4 regions of the Massilia sp. LXY-6 genome follow, and region 2 is predicted to be linked to each of the others. Evidence: predicted binding sites of a transcription regulator. Region 2 holds the regulator's gene; each other region holds the start of a gene.
What was found. The regulator FNR, encoded in region 2, switches genes on or off when oxygen is low (the NO sensors DNR and NnrR bind a similar motif). The targets are predictions, from matches to a motif close to TTGATNNNNATCAA.
Positions count from the first base shown of each region.

Region 1: the regulator FNR is predicted to act here: its motif matches at 1,614-1,627, upstream of cqsA (alpha-hydroxyketone-type quorum-sensing autoinducer synthase).
Region 3: the regulator FNR is predicted to act here: its motif matches at 2,601-2,614, upstream of ACI48D_RS15915 (KamA family radical SAM protein).
Region 4: the regulator FNR is predicted to act here: its motif matches at 2,244-2,257, upstream of ACI48D_RS07095 (XrtA system polysaccharide chain length determinant).

Region 1 covers NZ_JBKFGF010000036.1:34,519-38,805, forward strand. The annotation lists gene ACI48D_RS16440 (response regulator) at 1-152, opposite strand, end outside; gene ACI48D_RS16445 (sensor histidine kinase) at 149-1,510, opposite strand; gene cqsA (alpha-hydroxyketone-type quorum-sensing autoinducer synthase) at 1,693-2,931, shown strand; gene ACI48D_RS16455 (class I SAM-dependent methyltransferase) at 2,994-3,689, shown strand; gene ACI48D_RS16460 (DUF2156 domain-containing protein) at 3,686-4,287, shown strand, end outside.
Region 2 covers NZ_JBKFGF010000051.1:42,767-47,053, reverse strand. The annotation lists gene ACI48D_RS21250 (DUF885 domain-containing protein) at 1-742, shown strand, start outside; gene ACI48D_RS21245 (EthD family reductase) at 791-1,105, opposite strand; gene fnr (fumarate/nitrate reduction transcriptional regulator Fnr) at 1,205-1,975, opposite strand; gene ACI48D_RS21235 (cytochrome ubiquinol oxidase subunit I) at 2,178-3,617, shown strand; gene cydB (cytochrome d ubiquinol oxidase subunit II) at 3,644-4,287, shown strand, end outside.
Region 3 covers NZ_JBKFGF010000033.1:79,105-83,391, reverse strand. The annotation lists partial or broken gene ACI48D_RS15930 (DNA-3-methyladenine glycosylase) at 1-219, shown strand, start outside; gene ACI48D_RS15925 (methyl-accepting chemotaxis protein) at 216-1,895, opposite strand; gene ACI48D_RS15920 (cache domain-containing protein) at 1,973-2,422, opposite strand; gene ACI48D_RS15915 (KamA family radical SAM protein) at 2,700-4,103, shown strand; gene ACI48D_RS15910 (MFS transporter) at 4,121-4,287, shown strand, end outside.
Region 4 covers NZ_JBKFGF010000012.1:90,262-94,548, reverse strand. The annotation lists gene ACI48D_RS07110 (hypothetical protein) at 1-189, opposite strand, end outside; gene ACI48D_RS07105 (XrtA/PEP-CTERM system exopolysaccharide export protein) at 386-988, opposite strand; gene ACI48D_RS07100 (S1C family serine protease) at 1,122-1,874, opposite strand; gene ACI48D_RS07095 (XrtA system polysaccharide chain length determinant) at 2,294-3,832, shown strand; gene ACI48D_RS07090 (XrtA-associated tyrosine autokinase) at 3,869-4,287, shown strand, end outside.

The DNA.
Region 1 (4,287 bases), on a different contig from region 2:
TGCCGGCGCAGCCAGGCGATCGCGGCGCCGGTGTCGCTGAAGGCGATGCTGGGGAAGGCCGGTCCAAGCTGGAAGCGCAGGCTATGCAGGAAGCTGGGACTGTCGTCGACCAGGACGGTCATGGTCGGATGCTGGTAGATCGGGAGCGTCATGGGAAGCCTCGGTCATCAAGGGCTCGGGGGGAAGGCGGGGCCGGAGGCACGTCCGCCGCGCGGCGCGCGGGCGGGAACTCCAGCGAGAACACGGTGTATACGTGCTCGCGCGAGCGGCAGCGGATCTTGCCGTGCCAGGCGTGCACGATGTCCTTGCACAGGGCCAGGCCGATGCCGGAGCCGGTATGCGCCGGATACGAGTAGAAGCGCTCGAAGATGTAGGGGAGTTGCCTGGCCGGGATGCCGCAGCCGCTGTCCATCAGCAGCAGGCGCGGGCGCTTGCGGGCGCCGTCGATGATGATCCGCACCTTGCCCTTGCCGGCGCGCTGCAGGGCCTTGAGCGCATTGCGCAGCAGGTTGAGCAGCACCACCGCGCCCAGTTCCTGGCGGCCGAGGAAGGCGAAATCGCTGCGCACCACCACGTTCACCTGCAGCCGCTGCTCCTCGGTCACGAAGGGGTAGCGTTCGATCACCGCATGCACCATCTCGGACATCCAGACCCGCTCGGTGGGCGCCATCTGCTGGTTCATCGCCGCCGCCGACAGCAGGAACAGGTCGATCATCTGGTTCATGTGGCGCACCTCGAAGCGGATCCGCGCCAGCGCCCCCGGCACGCCGGCCTCCCAGCCGGAGGCCGCGCGCTCGATCCCGCGCACGTTGGCGGAAATGCTGATCAGGGGCGTGCGCAGTTCGTGCGACACCATCCCCAGCGCCTGCGCCATGCCGGCCAGCTTTTCGCGCGCCACCACCCGGCGCCCGACCTTGGTGAGGGCCACGATCACGATCGTGAAAACATAGATCGGCGCCTGCTCCAGCGCCAGCGGAAAAGCGCGGAAACCGTCGGCCCCGGCGTTCGGATCGCCGCCCACGGCGTAGACGATGCAGGCGAGCAACGCCCCGGCCGTGCAGGAGGCCAGCGCCCATAGCGAATCGAATTGGAACAGCAGGATTAGGGCCAGCAGCAAGGATTCGCCCCACACCGCCGAGCCATGGTTCATCAGGAACATGTAGCTGAAAAAGAAAGGCATGACATAAGTCACGCTGGTGAACTCGTAGACGCGTAGCCAGTTGCCCTTGATTTTGCGCGGGAACAATAAAGCCGGAAGGCAAAGAACGAAACCCAGCATTCGCAGGTCCAAGCTTTCGAACTTTTGCGGGAACCAAGCTGTCCAGACGAAGTAGTACAAGGGCATACCGATACAGCCGACCCATGCCAGGAAATGCAGACGCACAAGCGCGTGCTCCTGTTGCTGCTCCTGGCGCAGCAGCCACCTCAGCAAGGCGGGCCGGGCCAAGTGATAGCGCGCCCTGATCGGCGCACTGATGCTTGCAACGCTCCAGTACAGCAGATTCTTCACTCGGTAGCTCCCGGTCGTAGACCGTTCGTTTTCTTTACTTGCCAATTCGAAATTGATCTCACTCAATTCTTGGTTGAGCTTGACGGAATTCGCTTGACCCAAATTGATTTCGGTCAACGGTGTGTCGAAGAGACGAGCTGAATCCTTGCGTATTGACACAATGTGTATTTTTGGAGAAAAAAATGACCATGCTGACCACCACCCAGATCAATGTCCGTTCCACCGTCCCGCACATGCCCTCCTTCGTCACCCGCAGGATGGATGCGCACCACGTGACCCGTATCGAGCAACTGATGGGCGGCGAACACGTCCACGTATGGAAACGGCCGGGGGCGGGTGCCGTCATGCTGGCAGGTAACGATTACCTCTGCCTGTCGAACGAGCCGAGCCTGCTCGCGGCCCAGGCGAACTGCATGCGGGCGAACGCCGGCCAGGCCCTGATGTCGGCCGTGTTCCTGCAGGCCGGCAGCCTGCAGCACCGGCTGGAACAGAAGTTCGCCGACTTCCTGGGCGCCGAGGAGACCGTGCTGGCGCAGTCGGGATGGGCGGCGAACGTGGGCCTGCTGCACAGCATCGCCGCGCCGGAGGTGCCGGTCTACCTCGACATCATGGCGCATGCCTCGCTGTGGGACGGCGTGCAGCTGGGCGGCGCCAAGGGAATCCCCTTTCTGCATAACAATATGGACCACCTGAAACGCCAGCTCGACCGGCACGGCGCCGGCGTGATCGTGGTCGACGCACTGTACAGCACCGACGGCAGCCTGGCGCCGCTGCATGACGTGGTCGCGCTGGCCGAGAAGAGCGGCAGCGTGCTGGTGGTCGACGAATCCCATTCGCTCGGCACCCACGGGCCGCGCGGGGCCGGCCTCGTGATCGCCGCCGGACTGGAACAGCGCGTGCACTTCCGCACCGCCTCGCTGGCCAAGGCGTTCGCCGGCCGCGCCGGGATCATCACCTGTTCGAGCCGCTTCAAACCCTACTTCCTGTCGGAGTCGCGCCCGGCCATCTTCAGCTCCTGCCTGCTGAACCACGAACTGGCCTGGTTCGACGCGGCCATCGATTTCGTCGAGCGCGCCGATGCCCGCCGCGCGGCGCTGCGCCGCATCACCGCGGAGGTGCGTACCGGACTGGGGCGGCTCGGCTACTGCATCGACGAGGGCAGCGAACAGATCATCGCCCTGGAAGTCGGGACCGAACCGAAGACGCTGGTGCTGCGCAAGGCGCTGGAAAACCGCGGCATCCAGGGCGCCGTGTTCTGTGCTCCGGCCACCCCGAAGAACCGCGCGCTGGTGCGCTTGACCCTGAACGCCGGCCTGGGCAAGCACGAGCTCGCCAAGCTGCTGGACGCCTGCGCCGACATGCGCGACGAGGTCGACCTCGACAGCTGGACCTCGACCACGCGCCGCCGCCGCGTGCATTGATGGGCCTTGACTCGACAAGTCAGGAACTTGGCTCCTAAAGGCAGGCACAAAATCGTCTCGCCATGAGGCTTTCGCTTACTCTTGTTCAAAATAGCCGGGAGGCAAGAATGAGAGACAAGTACAAGCTGGTAGGGCCGATCTACGACTGGCTGAGCGCCTTCTACAGCGGCAAATCGATCCACCGCTGCAAGATCGCGATGCTCGACCGGCTCCAGCCCGGCGACAGGGTGCTGTTCGCCGGCGTCGGCCACGGCCGCGATGCGGTGTATGCCGCGCGGCGGGGGGCCGAGGTGACCGTGGTCGACCTGTCCGGCACCATGCTGAAGAAGTTCCAAGCCAACCTGGAGAAGGAGGGCGCTCGGGTCTCGATCCGCCAGGTCCACAGCGACATCATGGCCGTCGAGGAGCTCGAGCGCTACGACATGGTGGTGGCCAACTTCTTCCTCAACGTCTTCCACGAAGACATGATGGTGCGCGTGCTGGAGCACCTGATCCGCCTCGGCAAGCCGGGCGCCCGGATGGTGGTCGGCGACTTCTCCTTCCCGACCGGGAACCTGCTGGGCCGCGCCGTGAAGACCCTGTACTGGTATGGCGCGGTCGGCTTCTTCTGGCTGTTCGCCGGGAATGCCTTCCACAACATCTACAACTATCCGGAGTGGATGAAGAAGCTCGGGCTGCGCATCCACGAGCAGAAGCACTACAAGCTGCTGCTGCTGGACTGCTACTGGTCGGTGCTGGCCGAAAAACCGGCCGCATGAGCGATACCGCCCTCGCGCTGACCGGACCGGCCTCCGCGCAGGCCGACGCCGCCCTGCCAGCCGACCTGGTCAGGCGGGTCGGCTGGCTGAAGCAGTACGGCAGCCACCCGATGTCGTTCTCGACCATGCAGCCGGACATGGCCTACTTCGAGCTGCCCGGCGCCGGCTACATCGCCTACGCCCAGCATTGGGGCATGCAGTTCGCGCTGGCCGATCCGGTGTGCGCGCCCCAGCTGCGCGAACGGCTGCTCGACAGCTTCCTGCAGCGTCATCCGGGGGCCGTGTTCGTCCAGGTGAGCAAGGCGGTGGTCGACCACCTGCACGGCCGCCACGGTTACTACGGCACCCAGTTCGGCAGCGAATCGAAGCTCATTCTCTCCGGCTGGAACCTGCGCGGCGCGCGCAAGCAGATCATCCGCACAGCCGTCAACGGCGCCGCCAGCTGCGGCATCGCGATCCGCGAGGGCGGCTTCGACCACGACGTCAAGCGCATCTCGGAAGCCTGGATCCGCACCCGGCGCTGCAAGAACCAGGAGATCCGCTTCCTGATCCGGCCGATGATCGTCGACTACCGCGAAGGCACGCGTTACTTTTACGC
Region 2 (4,287 bases):
ACTGCTGCAGAATTACGCGGCGATGGTGGCGGACGCCGAGCAGCGCAGCAATGCGATCTTCAACCTGAAGCCGCGCGCCCCGGTCGAGGTGCGCCGCGAACCGCCGCTGACGGAAGCGTCGGCCGCCGCCCATTACACGCTGCCGGCACCGGACGGCAGCCGCCCCGGCATCTTCTGGGTGCCGATGCGCGGCCCGGGCTTCGACATGATCCGCATGCGCAGCCTGTCCTACCACGAGGCGGTGCCGGGCCACCACTTCCAGCTGGCGATCCAGCAGGAGAGAACCGATCTGCCGAAGTTCCGCGCCCAGCGCATCTTCGGCGGCGGCAGCGCCCACAGCGAGGGCTGGGGCCTGTATGCCGAGCGCCTGGCGGTGGAACAGGGCTGGTACGAGGGAGACGTTCCGGGCCTGCTGGGCGCGCTCGGCTCGGAGCTGTTCCGCGCGCGGCGTCTGGTGGTCGACACCGGCCTGCACACCAAGGGATGGACGCGCCAGCAGGCGATCGACTACGGCATCGGCGCCCAGGAAGTGGAGCGCTACGTGGCCTGGCCGGGTCAGGCCTGCGCCTACATGGTCGGCATGCTGCGCATCCTCGAACTGCGCGACAAGGCGAAACAGGAACTCGGCGACAAGTTCTCGCTGCCGGCCTTCCACGACGTGGTGCTGAAGAACGGTTCGGTGCCGCTGGATGTGCTGGGCGAGATCGTGCAGCGCTGGGTGGCGCAGCAGAAGCAAGCCTGATGCCCTGAGGTCCTCACCCGGCGGCGCTGTTGCCGCCGCCGGGTGAGCTTATCCGACCACGACCTCGCTGATCTGGATGACCGGGGTCTGGTTGGTGTAGTTCGGAATATCGGCCATGATTTCCTTCGAATGCGGACCGAAGCCGGCCTGGAAGGCATCGACCGAGTCGCAGAACAGGTGGCCCATGGCGATGTAGGGCGTATTCGATGCGGACGGGCCGGCCGAAATCGCCCTGTCCACCGTGTAGTACTTGCAGTAGTCGCCCATCAGCTTCTTCACCATGGGCATGTGCTGCTCACGGTAGTAGGCGTCGTCGAAACGTGCTTCGGGACTGTTGGGATACATGACGCTCACCTTGATCATCGTTTGTCTCCTTCTTGTGGGTGGCTCGAGCATATGAGCTCATCGTGCCCCGAAGTCCGGGCCTTGGCAAGTACTTGATGCGCGCTGAAGCACGCGCACTCACGCCATCGGGCTGCACTGCTCCGTCCCCGCCGCCATCGCCTTCAAGCGCGGCAGGTCGAGCAGGGTCACTTCGCGCTTGTCGATCGCGACCAGCCCCAGTTTCTTGAAACGCGACAGCAGGCGGCTGACGCTTTCGATGGTCAGGCCGAGGTAGTTGCCGATGTCTTCGCGCGACATGCGCAGGGCGAACTGGGTGGGCGAGTAGCCGCGGGCGGCGTAACGAGCGGATTTATTGACGAGGAAGACGGCGAAACGCTGCTCGGCCCGCATATTCCCGAGCAGGAGCATGACGTTTTGCTCACGTGTAATTTCCTGGCTCATGATGCGGTGGAAATGGCGCAGCAGGGCCGGCACGTGGCCGAACAGCTCTTCCAGGTTGGCGAAGGGAATCTCGCAGACTTCGCTGTCTTCCAGCGCCACCGCATCGCAGCGATAGCGGTCGCCACTGATCGCATCCATGCCCAGCAGTTCGCCGGCCATCTGAAAGCCCGTGATCTGGGCTTCGCCGGCGGCATTCACCTGGTAGGTCTTGAAATGCCCGAAGCGCACCGCGTACAGGTTGCGGAACGGCTCCCCCATCTTGTACAGGGCTTCGTCGCGCTCGAGGCGGCGGCGGCGCCCGATGATCTTGTCGAGGCGGTCGATGTCCGCATCCTCCAGGCCCATCGGCAGGCAGAGCTGGTGCATGCTGCAGGCCGCGCAGCTGGCCTTCAGCGCTTGCACGTTGAGGGGCTTGTTGTCGCTTGGGAAGGTAATGGCCTGGGTCATCGCGAAGGAAGGAGGCGGTTGGCTGTCGATATCCGGATTATACGGCCCGTTGCTGCGCTCGGGGCCGCTTGCCGGCCCCGGTCTTGACGGCCATTTCATATACTGTGGCATTTTTGCCGGACCGGCCCCTTGCCATCCTGCCAATCGTGCGCGCCCTGGCCCATGCTAGATTCTGCACACGACAATAGCGAGGGGGACTTTCATGTTCGGCTTGGCGGCATTGGACCTGGCGCGCGTGCAATTCGCGTTCACGATGTCGTTCCACATCCTGTTCCCGGCCATCACCATCGGCCTGGCCAGTTACCTGATGGTGCTGGAGCTGTGCTGGCTGAAGACGAAGCGCCAGGTGTTCGTCGACCTCTACCACTTCTGGCTGAAGATCTTCGCCGTCGACTTCGGCATGGGCGTGGTGTCCGGGATCGTGATGGCTTACCAGTTCGGCACCAACTGGAGCTATTTTTCGGAGTACGCCGGCGCCATCACCGGGCCGCTGCTAGCCTACGAGGTGCTGACCGCCTTCTTCCTGGAGGCCGGCTTCCTGGGCGTGATGCTGTTCGGCTGGACCAAAGTCGGGCCCGGGCTGCACTTCCTGGCCACCTGCATGGTGGCGCTCGGAACGCTTATCTCCGCCACCTGGATCCTCGGCTCGAACAGCTGGATGCAGACCCCGCAGGGCTACGCCATCGTCGATGGGCGCATGGTGCCGGTCGACTGGCTGAAGATCGTCTTCAATCCCTCGTTTCCCTACCGGCTGGTGCACATGTCGATCGCCGCCTTCCTGTCGACCGCGCTGTTCGTGGGCAGCTCGGCCGCCTGGCATCTCTTGAGGGGGCGCATGGATGGCCAACGCGGCGAGGCGGTACGCACCATGCTGTCGATGGCGATGTGGATGTTGCTGATCGTGGCGCCGATCCAGGCCGTGGTCGGCGACATGCATGGGCTGAACACCCTGCAGCACCAGCCAGCCAAGATCGCCGCACTCGAGGGTCACTGGGAAAACGAGGGCGACAAGCCGCTGCCGCTGTTGCTGTTCGGCATCCCGTCGATGAAGGACGAGGAAACCAAATTCGCGATCGGCATCCCGCGGGTCGGCAGCTGGATCCTGACCCACACCTGGGGCGGCCAGATCAAGGGCCTGAAGGAATTTCCGCGCGACCAGCGGCCGAATTCCCTGATCCTCTTCTGGAGCTTCCGCGTCATGGTCGGCCTGGGCCTCCTGATGATCGCGCTAGGCGCCTGGAGCCTGTGGCTGCGCATCAGGAAAAAGCTGTTCACGCACCGGCTGTTCCTGCGCATGGCGATGTGGATGGGGCCGGCGGGCCTGCTGGCGGTGCTGGCCGGCTGGATCACCACCGAGGTCGGACGCCAGCCCTGGATCGTGTACGGCGTGCTGCGCACCGCGGACGGCGCCTCGAAAATCACGGCCGGGCCGCTGGCGCTGAGCCTGGCCGTATTCGTGGTCGCCTACTTGTTCGTGTTCGGCGTCGGCATCGCCTACGTGCTGCGGCTGGTGCGCAAGGGACCGCAGGCCTTCGACCTCAGCCGCACGCCGCAGGGCGGGCCGGGCAGGGGACGGACGCCGGCGCGGCCGCTGTCGGTGCCCGAAGCGGACGCCTCCGTCAACGAAGACAATGTAACCTGAGCCTTACCTGAGGCACCGGAACGAGCATGAACATCGACATCACCGCGGTCTGGGCCACGATCATCTTCTTCTCCGTCTTCATGTACGTGGTGCTGGACGGCTTCGACCTCGGCATCGGCATGCTGTATCCCTTCGTGCCGGGCAAGCGCGAGCGCGACGTCATGATGAACTCGGTGGCGCCGATCTGGGACGGCAACGAGACCTGGCTGGTGCTGGGCGGGGAAGGGCTGCTGGCGGCCTTCCCGGCCGCCTACGCGGTGATCCTGCCGGGGCTCTACCTGCCGCTGATCTTCATGCTGGTGGGGCTGATCTTCCGCGGCGTGGCCTTCGAATTCCGTTTCAAGGCCAACGACCGCGAACGGCCGATCTGGGACCTGGCTTTCATCTGCGGTTCGACGGCGGCGGCGTTCTTCCAGGGGGTGTCGCTGGGGGCGTACCTGGCAGGAATTCCGGTGTCGGGGCGCAGCTACGCCGGCGGCCCGCTCGACTGGTTCGCGCCGTTCCCGCTGGCGGCCGGCTGCGGGGTGATGATCGCCTATGCGCTGTTGGGCGCGACCTGGCTGGTGATGAAGACCGAGGGCGAGCTGCATGGCCGGATGGTGAAGCTGGCGCGCCTCTTCACCTGGCTGCTGCTGGGGGCGATCGCGGCGGTCAGCGTCTGGACGCCGCT
Region 3 (4,287 bases), on a different contig from region 2:
TGGCTGCTGTGCTCCGGGCCGGGCAAGCTGTGCCAGGCGCTGGGAGTGACGCGGGCGCTGAACGGGCGCTCGCTGGCGCAGCCGCCATTCGAGCTGGCGGCCGCGCCGAAGGGCATCGAGGTGGTGGCCGGGCCGCGCATCGGCATCTCGAAGGCGGTCGACGTGCCGTGGCGCTTCGGCCTGGCGCACTCGCGCTACGTGAGCAAGCCCTTCCGCTAGGCGCGCCGGCGCGCCGGCGTGCGGTGTTCGAGCACCGGACGCGAACCGCGCAGCGGGCTGTCGGCCGCACGCCGCTCGACTTGCGCGAAGTCCGCGTCTTCCTGGTCGCCGGCCTCGGCGACCGGTTCGACGCCTTCGATCTTGAATACCGAGACTGCACGCGTCAGGTTGACGGTCTGGTCGTGCAGGCTGGCCGCCGCCGCCGCAGCTTGCTCGACCAGGGCCGCATTCTGCTGGGTCATGTCGTCCATCTGGCCGACGGCGCGGTTGACTTCGGCGATGCCTTCGGCCTGTTCGGTGCTGGCGTCACTGATGCGGCTGATGATGTCGTTCACCTGCTGCACCGAGGCGACCACGCTGCCCATGCTGGCGCCGGCCTCGTTGACCGAGGCGCTGCCGCTGTCGACGATCGCAACCGAGTCGGCGATCAGGGCCTTGATCTCCTTTGCCGCCGAGGCCGAACGCTGGGCCAGCGTGCGCACCTCGCTTGCCACCACGGCGAAGCCGCGCCCCTGTTCGCCGGCACGCGCCGCTTCCACCGCCGCGTTCAGCGCCAGGATATTGGTCTGAAAGGAAATGCCGTCGATGACGCCGATGATGTCGACGATCTTGCGCGAGCTGGCGCGGATCGATTCCATGGTGGTCACCGCGCGGTCGACCGACTGCCCGCCGCTGGTGGCCAGCCGGGTCGCCTCGGCCGCCAGTTCGGTGGCCAGGCGCGCATTGTTGGCGTTGTCCTTGACCGCCGTGGTCAGCGTTTCCATCGCGCTGGCGGTCTGCTGCAGCGAACCGGCCTGCAGCTCGGTGCGGGTCGACAGGTCGAGGTTGCCGGTGGCGATCTCCTTCGAGGCAGTGTCGATCGAACGCACCGAATTGAGCACGCTGCGCAGGGTCTGGTTGAGCGTGGCGATGGTGTGGTCGAGCGCACGGGAGACGCCGGCGATCTCGTCGCCGCCCTCGCTCTTCGCGCTGACCGACAGGCGACCCGCCGCCAGCTCGCCGACCACCGTTGAAATCGCGCCGATGTCGGCCAACATGGCGCGCCGCACGCGCATGGTTACCGCCAGCGACACGACGATCGACAACAGCACCAGGAAGGCCATGGTGCTGCCCAGGCTGTGGAATTCCTCGCGCGCGGCGGTGTAGGCCTGCTCGCTCAAGGTCTTTTCCAGGGCGGCCAGCTGGGCCAGCTGCTGGTTCAAGAGGCCGAAATCCTTTTCCGCCTTCTGCATCGAATTGGTGGCGATCGACTGGTCGACCTGCGCCATCTCGATGGTCTCCTGAACCGCCTTGGCATACGCGGCCAGCGCCGTCAAGGAAGCCTCGACCGGCTTGCGCTCGGCGGGGTTCGCCACTTTCGACAGCTCGCCCAGCTGGGTCTTGAGCGCGGCATGGCGGCGGCCGATGTCGGCGATCAGGGCATCGAGCCGGTTCTTCGCGAAGCTGCCGTTGATCCAGGCCAGCAGCTGGTAGGCGTTGGCGTGCACGTATTTTGCGTCGCCAGCGATGTCGGCGACGCTCTGCAGGCGTGCCGCCCGCACCTGCACCATGTTTTCCAGCGAGGCGTTCTGGCGCACCATCCCGTACCAGGCTGCGCCGGACAGCATCAGCAGTAATACCAGCACCAGTCCGGGCGCCAGCAGCAGCTTCGGACCGATCCGCAATTTTTTCAGCATGCTTTGCTCCTGCATGAACAACAACGGGGCGGCTTCCGCCGCCCATGATTCAGCGCCGGACCGCTACCGGCGCACCGTCATTTCTTGTACAGCCCGGCCTCCAGCACCACATCGTCGACCCGCAGGACGTAGGTCGTCTTCGGTTCGATCTTGCCCGACTTGGGATTCTTGTACTGGTAGTCGACCCAACCCTTGCCCTTGGCCGCAGCCGTCTCGATGATCTCGCGCCGGTACTTCTTGCCGTTGGCGTCCGGCACGTCGGTCAGGTCCTTGCCTACGATCGACGCGTTGTACGGGTGCGCCAGCATGATCCCGGTCTTGACGTCGCGCATGCCGACATACAGTTCACCCTGGCAGAAGTCCGGATCCTTGGCACTGATGCGTTTGATCATTTCAGCCTTACCCTTGTTCTTCATGAAGGCAGCGCCGCGTTCGACCATGGCGACGGCATCTTTTTCGGAGGGGTCGTTGGCCAGGGCGCTGGCACAGACCAGGCATAGGGCAGTAGCAGTGACGAGCAACTTCATGGCATGTCCTTTCGAAATGAGGCTTGGTCTAATGTTGCTTATTAGCATTGCGAACTCTACGCCGTGGGCTCTCCGGCCGAGTTGTTGTAACGCAAATTGGTGCGGATGTGTCCGCGCAGGGCACGACGCTGATCTTCCGCAGCGCATAAGCCTGTCCAGACAAGTAGCGCAGAAGGGATTGATTGGCGGCAACTCATGTTCCAGCACGCTGTCTACCATTAGTTCCTGCTAGAAATTAGTTCCGTACGTCAACCATTCTTCTTTGCGGAGAACCCCTGTGACCACTCCCGACGCCACCTTCCCGAAGTTCAAACCCTATACCCGACAGTCGATCGCCACTGCGCGCCAGTGGCAATGGATGCACCCCGACCTGCAGGAAGCGGTCCAGGTGATATCCCACGTGCTGCCGTTCCGTACTAACGAATATGTAATGGAGCAATTGATCGACTGGAGCAGGGTTCCCGACGATCCGATCTATCGGCTGACTTTCCCGCACCGCGACATGCTGCCGGCAAAAGAGTACGAACAGCTGCGCGAGCTGGTGCTGTTCAAAAAAGACGAGGCCGCGATTGCGAAGCTGGTGCACGCCATCCGCATGCGAATGAACCCGCACCCGGCCGGCCAGTTGACCCATAACGTCCCGCGCGTCAACGACGCTCCGCTCAAGGGGCTGCAGCACAAGTACAAGGAAACGGTGCTGTTCTTTCCGAGTTCGGGGCAGACCTGCCATGCCTACTGCACCTTCTGCTTCCGCTGGCCGCAGTTCGCCGGCATGGACGACATGAAGTTCGATGCCAAAGAAACCACCCAGCTGGTGTCCTACCTGGAAGCGCATCCGGACGTGACCGATGTCCTGTTCACCGGGGGCGACCCGATGATCATGAATACCCGTTCGCTGGCAGCTTTCATTGAACCGCTGCTGGAGCCGAAGCTGGCGCATATCCAGAACATCCGCATCGGCACCAAGTCGGTCGCCTACTGGCCGCAGCGTTTCGTGTCCGACCGTGACAGCGACGACCTGATGCGCCTGTTCGAGAAGGTGGTCGCGTCGGGCAAGAACCTCGCCATCATGGGCCACTACAACCACGCCGTCGAGCTGCGCAGTGCGGTGGCGCAGCAGGCGGTCAAGCGCATCGTCGGCACCGGCGCCACCCTGCGTATGCAAGGCCCGCTGATCCGCCATATTAACGAAGACCCGAAAAGCTGGGCCGAGCTGTGGACCACCGGGGTGCGCCTGGGCGCCATTCCCTACTACATGTTCGTCGAGCGCGACACCGGTCCGCGCGACTACTTCGCGCTGCCGCTGGTGAAGGCCCACGAAATCTTCCAGTCCGCCTATTCGATGGTGTCAGGCCTGTCGCGCACCGTGCGCGGACCGTCGATGAGTGCGTTCCCGGGCAAGGTCGTGATCGACGGCGTGGTCACCATCAACGGCGAAAAGCTGTTCGCGCTGCAGTTCCTCCAGGCCCGCAATCCCGAATGGGTCAGGAAGCCATTCTTCGCCAAGTACGACGCCGAGGCGACCTGGCTCGACGACCTGGTGCCGGCGTTCGGCCGCAAGAAGTTCTTCTTCGAGGGAGAGGGCGAGGCCGCTCTGCACGGACCGGCCGGGCGCGTGATCCCGATTGCGCAGGCAGGCCGCGACCGGCGCGCCAGCGACAACCAGCCCACCGCCGCATGACAAGCTGAAGAGCTCACATGGACTCTCCAGCCCAACCGCCGCGCCTGACACGCGCGGCGGTTTTTACATGCGTCTTCCTGCCGTTCGCGCTCGGGCATTTCCTCTCCTGCCTGATGCGCAACGTGAATGCCGTGCTGGCTCCCTACCTGGTCAGCTCGATGCACCTGACGCCGGCGCAGCTCGG
Region 4 (4,287 bases), on a different contig from region 2:
CAAGCCTCCCGACAGTGCGCCGGAAGGCGCCTTGCAGATCATCGTGTTCATGGTGGCGCGGCTTTCCAGCGTCCAGAGGATACCCGCGGCACCGATGCCGGCCTTGGCCAACCGGCGCCGCGTTGCACCGCGCTCGCTCAAGGGCAACGGCGCTGCGTTTCCCTTGTTTTCTTGATTGTCGGTTGTCACGTGCGATATCCCCAAAGATGTACTGCTTTTCATGTGAAGTGTGCCTCACTTCTTATGGAAAGCAAGTTCCGCGCCACGATCACATGATTCCGAAAAAAACATTTGAAATCAGGCGCTTATTCCCTGATGTGCTATCCGGAAATTCTATTGTATGTTGGAACGCTGTCGACTGTAAAAAATATCGACGCGAAACAATTTAGAAGAAACTTTCGGGGATGACCAGCACGTCGCCCGGGCGCATCGGCATGTTGGCCGAGATATCGCCTTCCTTGATCAAGTCGTCCAGGCGCACATTGAACTTCTGCTGCTTGCCGTCGACAGTACGGATCACGCTGGCGCGGTTGCCTGACGCGAATTCCGTCACGCCGCCGACCGCGATCAGCACGTCCATCAAGCTCATGTCGCGGCGGTAAGGCAGCGCCTGCGGCTTGGTGGCCTGGCCGATCACACGGATCTGTTCGCTGAAATTGCCGATGAAGTTGGTGACGATGACGGTCACCACCGGCTGCTGGATGAACTTGGCGAGCGCTTTTTCGATGTCGCGCGCCAGTTCGGTCGAGGTCTTGCCGGCAGCCGGCAGGTCTTCGACCAGCGGCGTCGTGATCTTGCCGTCCGGGCGTACCGGTACCGACATCGACACTTCCGGGTTGCGCCACACCATGATATTGACGGTATCGCCCGGCCCGATCAGGTAGTCCGGATTGGTCACCTGGGTTTGCGGCACGGGAGTACTGGTGGCACAGCCGGTCAACGCCAGTGCAAGCACAGTGGCGGTCGCCACAGCCGTATGTTTGATCAGGTTCGCCTTGTACTTGCCCACGTCATTCCCTTTCGTCGAACACAAATATGTTAGTAAGCCATTAACAGTGGATTATTGTATACCAGAGTGCTTCAGGAAAAGACCGTGCACGATTGAAATCTTTCCTAAGGTTTCATTTCTGTTGCATCAGGTTTTTTACGTACTTCACCGGGACCGCATAGGTGATACCGCTGGGATTGCTGATTGCGGTTTCCTTCAGTCCTTTGACGAACACAGCGTTGATCACACCCCAGACGACGCCGCTGTCCGGGTCGTACACCGGGCTGCCGCTGTTGCCGGGGTAAGCAGTACCGTCGAGCTGGAAGATGTCGAAGGAGGTACGCTGCAGCTGGACCAGCTGGCGCACATCAAGCTTGCGCGAGTTCAGCGAAGGCATGACGATCGGCGTGATGGCAGCCAGGGTCGCGCGGTGGGTGGCCGCATGCAGGCCCAGCACCATGCCCAGCGGGTAGCCGGTAAACGCCAGGCCCTGGCCCTCGGCCACGCTGTCCGAATCCCCCAGCTTTAGTGCCGGCAAGGGCGGCCCGCTCAGGCGCAGGTGGGCCAGGTCGTGTTCGTTGTCGCGCGCCACCAGTTGCGCCGGACGGAAGCGCACGGTGTCGCCGTCACTGGTCACGATGCCGATCTGCTCCATGCGTGCCTCGTCGACCTTGTCGGGCACCACATGCGCGTTCGTAATCACACTCAAGCCGTCCCCCGTCACGAAACCGGTGCCGGAGAACACGACCGAGGGACTGCGCGTACGCTCGAACGTCCCGATACCGACCACCGAGCGCTTGACGGCCGGGATCACCGCAGTCAGCTCAGCGCATCTCGCCGGACTCAGCACGCAGAGGGCCAGCAGCCCCGCCAGCAGTCGTTGCACGAAGGCATCGGATACTTTTCCAAAGCGAAACTCGTAGCGTGTTTCAGTAGCGCACCAACCGTGCACCCCCTTTTGCAATTTAGACATTACAATGAATCGATTTCTTTTTGAAAGTTGCGATTTCGCAAGTCTACTCCATGAACACCGTGCACGTAGAAGTCTCGTTGTTTCGTCGCAAGAGTCGCCCATATTTTGTTACTCCTTAATCAACAATACGACAAAGGTAATCCAACATTAGTGCATCTTCGTGTTTCTGTATGGAATTTGTGTTGTAGACGAGGTACGTCTTGTTGAGCTCTTCACATTTTTCTTGTGCTTAATTGCAATTGACATGAGTACAAGCGATGATGCGAAGTATCTTTTTTTTCTTTGATCCGGATCAATACAAGACCCCGGATCTTTCATGGTGAGATTGACAGATGGCAGAGATCACAGCCACCCTCCTGAGCTTCTTTAAAGCGATTGGCAAATACCGCTGGTATGCCGTCGCCATTACCTGGACCATCGCCGTCATCGGCTGGGCCGTGGTGCTGCGCCTGCCGAATCAGTACGAAGCGTCGGCCCGCGTCTACGTCGATACGCAAAGCATCCTCAAGCCTTTGCTTTCGGGAATGACCACCCTGCCCAACCTGGATCAGCAGGTGGTCTTCATGCGCCGTACCCTGATCAGCCGTCCGAACGTCGAGCGCCTGATGCGCATGGTGGACCTGGACGTCAAGGCCAAGGACACCAAGGAGCACGAGAAGATCGTCGACGAGCTGATGTCGAAGATCAAGATCGCCGGCACCGAGCGTGACGACATCTATACGATCACCTATACCTCGGACAATCCAAAGCTGGGCAAGGACGTTGTGCAGTCCCTGCTGACCATCTTCGTCGAGGGCAGCTTCAGCGGCAAGAAGCAGGATTCGGAAAAGGCCGTGCAGTTCATCGACGACCAGATCAAGACGTATGAAGAGAAGCTGACCGCCGCCGAAAACTCGCTGAAGGAATTCAAGATCAAGAACATGGGTCTGCTGCCGCGCGAAGGCGGCGGCGGCGACTTCAGCAGCCAGCTGCTCCAGGCCACCGACCAGCTGAGCCAGGCGCGCCTGGAACTGGCCGAAGCCGAGCAGGCCCGTAACGCGATCCGCCGCCAGATCTCGGGCGAGCCGGCCAAGCCAGGCGAAATCGCGGACATCGCGGTCACCGATCCGGAGCTGGAAACCCGCATCGCCACCACCCAGAAGAGCCTGGATACGCTGCGCCTGCAGTTCACCGAGCAGCACCCGGACATCGTGGCCAACCGCCGCCTGATGGAACAGTTGCTGGCGCAGAAGGCCGAGCTGGCCAAGCAGAAGAAGCGCAGCGCCGATCCGGGTGCAGGCTACAGCCCGATGCTGCAGCAGCTGAACGTCTCGCTGTCGCAGGCCGAGGCCCGCGTGGCGTCGATGCGCACCCGCGTCGACGAATACGCGGCCCGCGTCGCCCGCCTGCGCACGCAGAGTGCCTCGGTGCCGGAAGTCGAAGCCCAGCTGGTCCAGCTCAACCGCGACTACCAGGTCAACAAGGAAAACTACCAGAAGCTGCTCGAACGCCGCGAATCCGCGCGCCTGTCGGGCGACCTGTCGTCCGCCACCGACATGCTGACCTTCCGCGTGATCGATCCGCCGACCGTCCCGCTCCAGCCGACCGGCCCGAACCGCCTGCGCCTGTTCTCGGCGGTGTTCGTCGGCGCCCTGGTGGCCGGCATCGCCCTCGCCTTCCTGATGAGCCAGCTGCGCCCGACCTTCCTGAGCCAGTCCACCCTGCGCGAGGTCACCGGCCTGCCGGTGCTCGGTTCGATCGGCATGAACTGGACGACGGCACAGACGATCCGCCGCAAGCGCCGCCTGGCCGCGCTCGGGGTATCGGTGCTGGTGCTGTTCGGAATTTATGGCGCGGGGGTGGCAGCGATCCTGTCCCACCCTACGTTTTGATCGCGGCGCCCCCGCAAAGATTGCAAGGAGTTCCACGTGAGCATTATCGAAAAAGCCGCCAGCCGCATCGACCGGCAGCGTAGCGCCGCCACCGCCACCCCTGCCAGTGCCATCGACGCCGGCGTGATCCCGGCCGTGGTGCTGGACAGCCCCGTACCCGGCATCGCGCACGACGCCGTGCATGCGGTGCCGGTGTCGCCAGCCGTGACCGCCGCGACCGCGGCCGCAGCAGCCGCAGCGTCCGCCGCCACGGCCGAGCGCGTCATGCCGAAGTTCAGCACCCGCCGCGTCGAGCTGGACCTGGCGCGCATGCGCGAAATGGGCATGGTTACCGCGGCCGGCGGCCGTACGTCCCTGCTGGAAGACTTCCGCATCATCAAGCGCCCGCTGCTGCAGCGCGCCTTCGCCGAACGCACACCGGGCGACAAGCCGGGCAACCTGATCATGCTGACCAG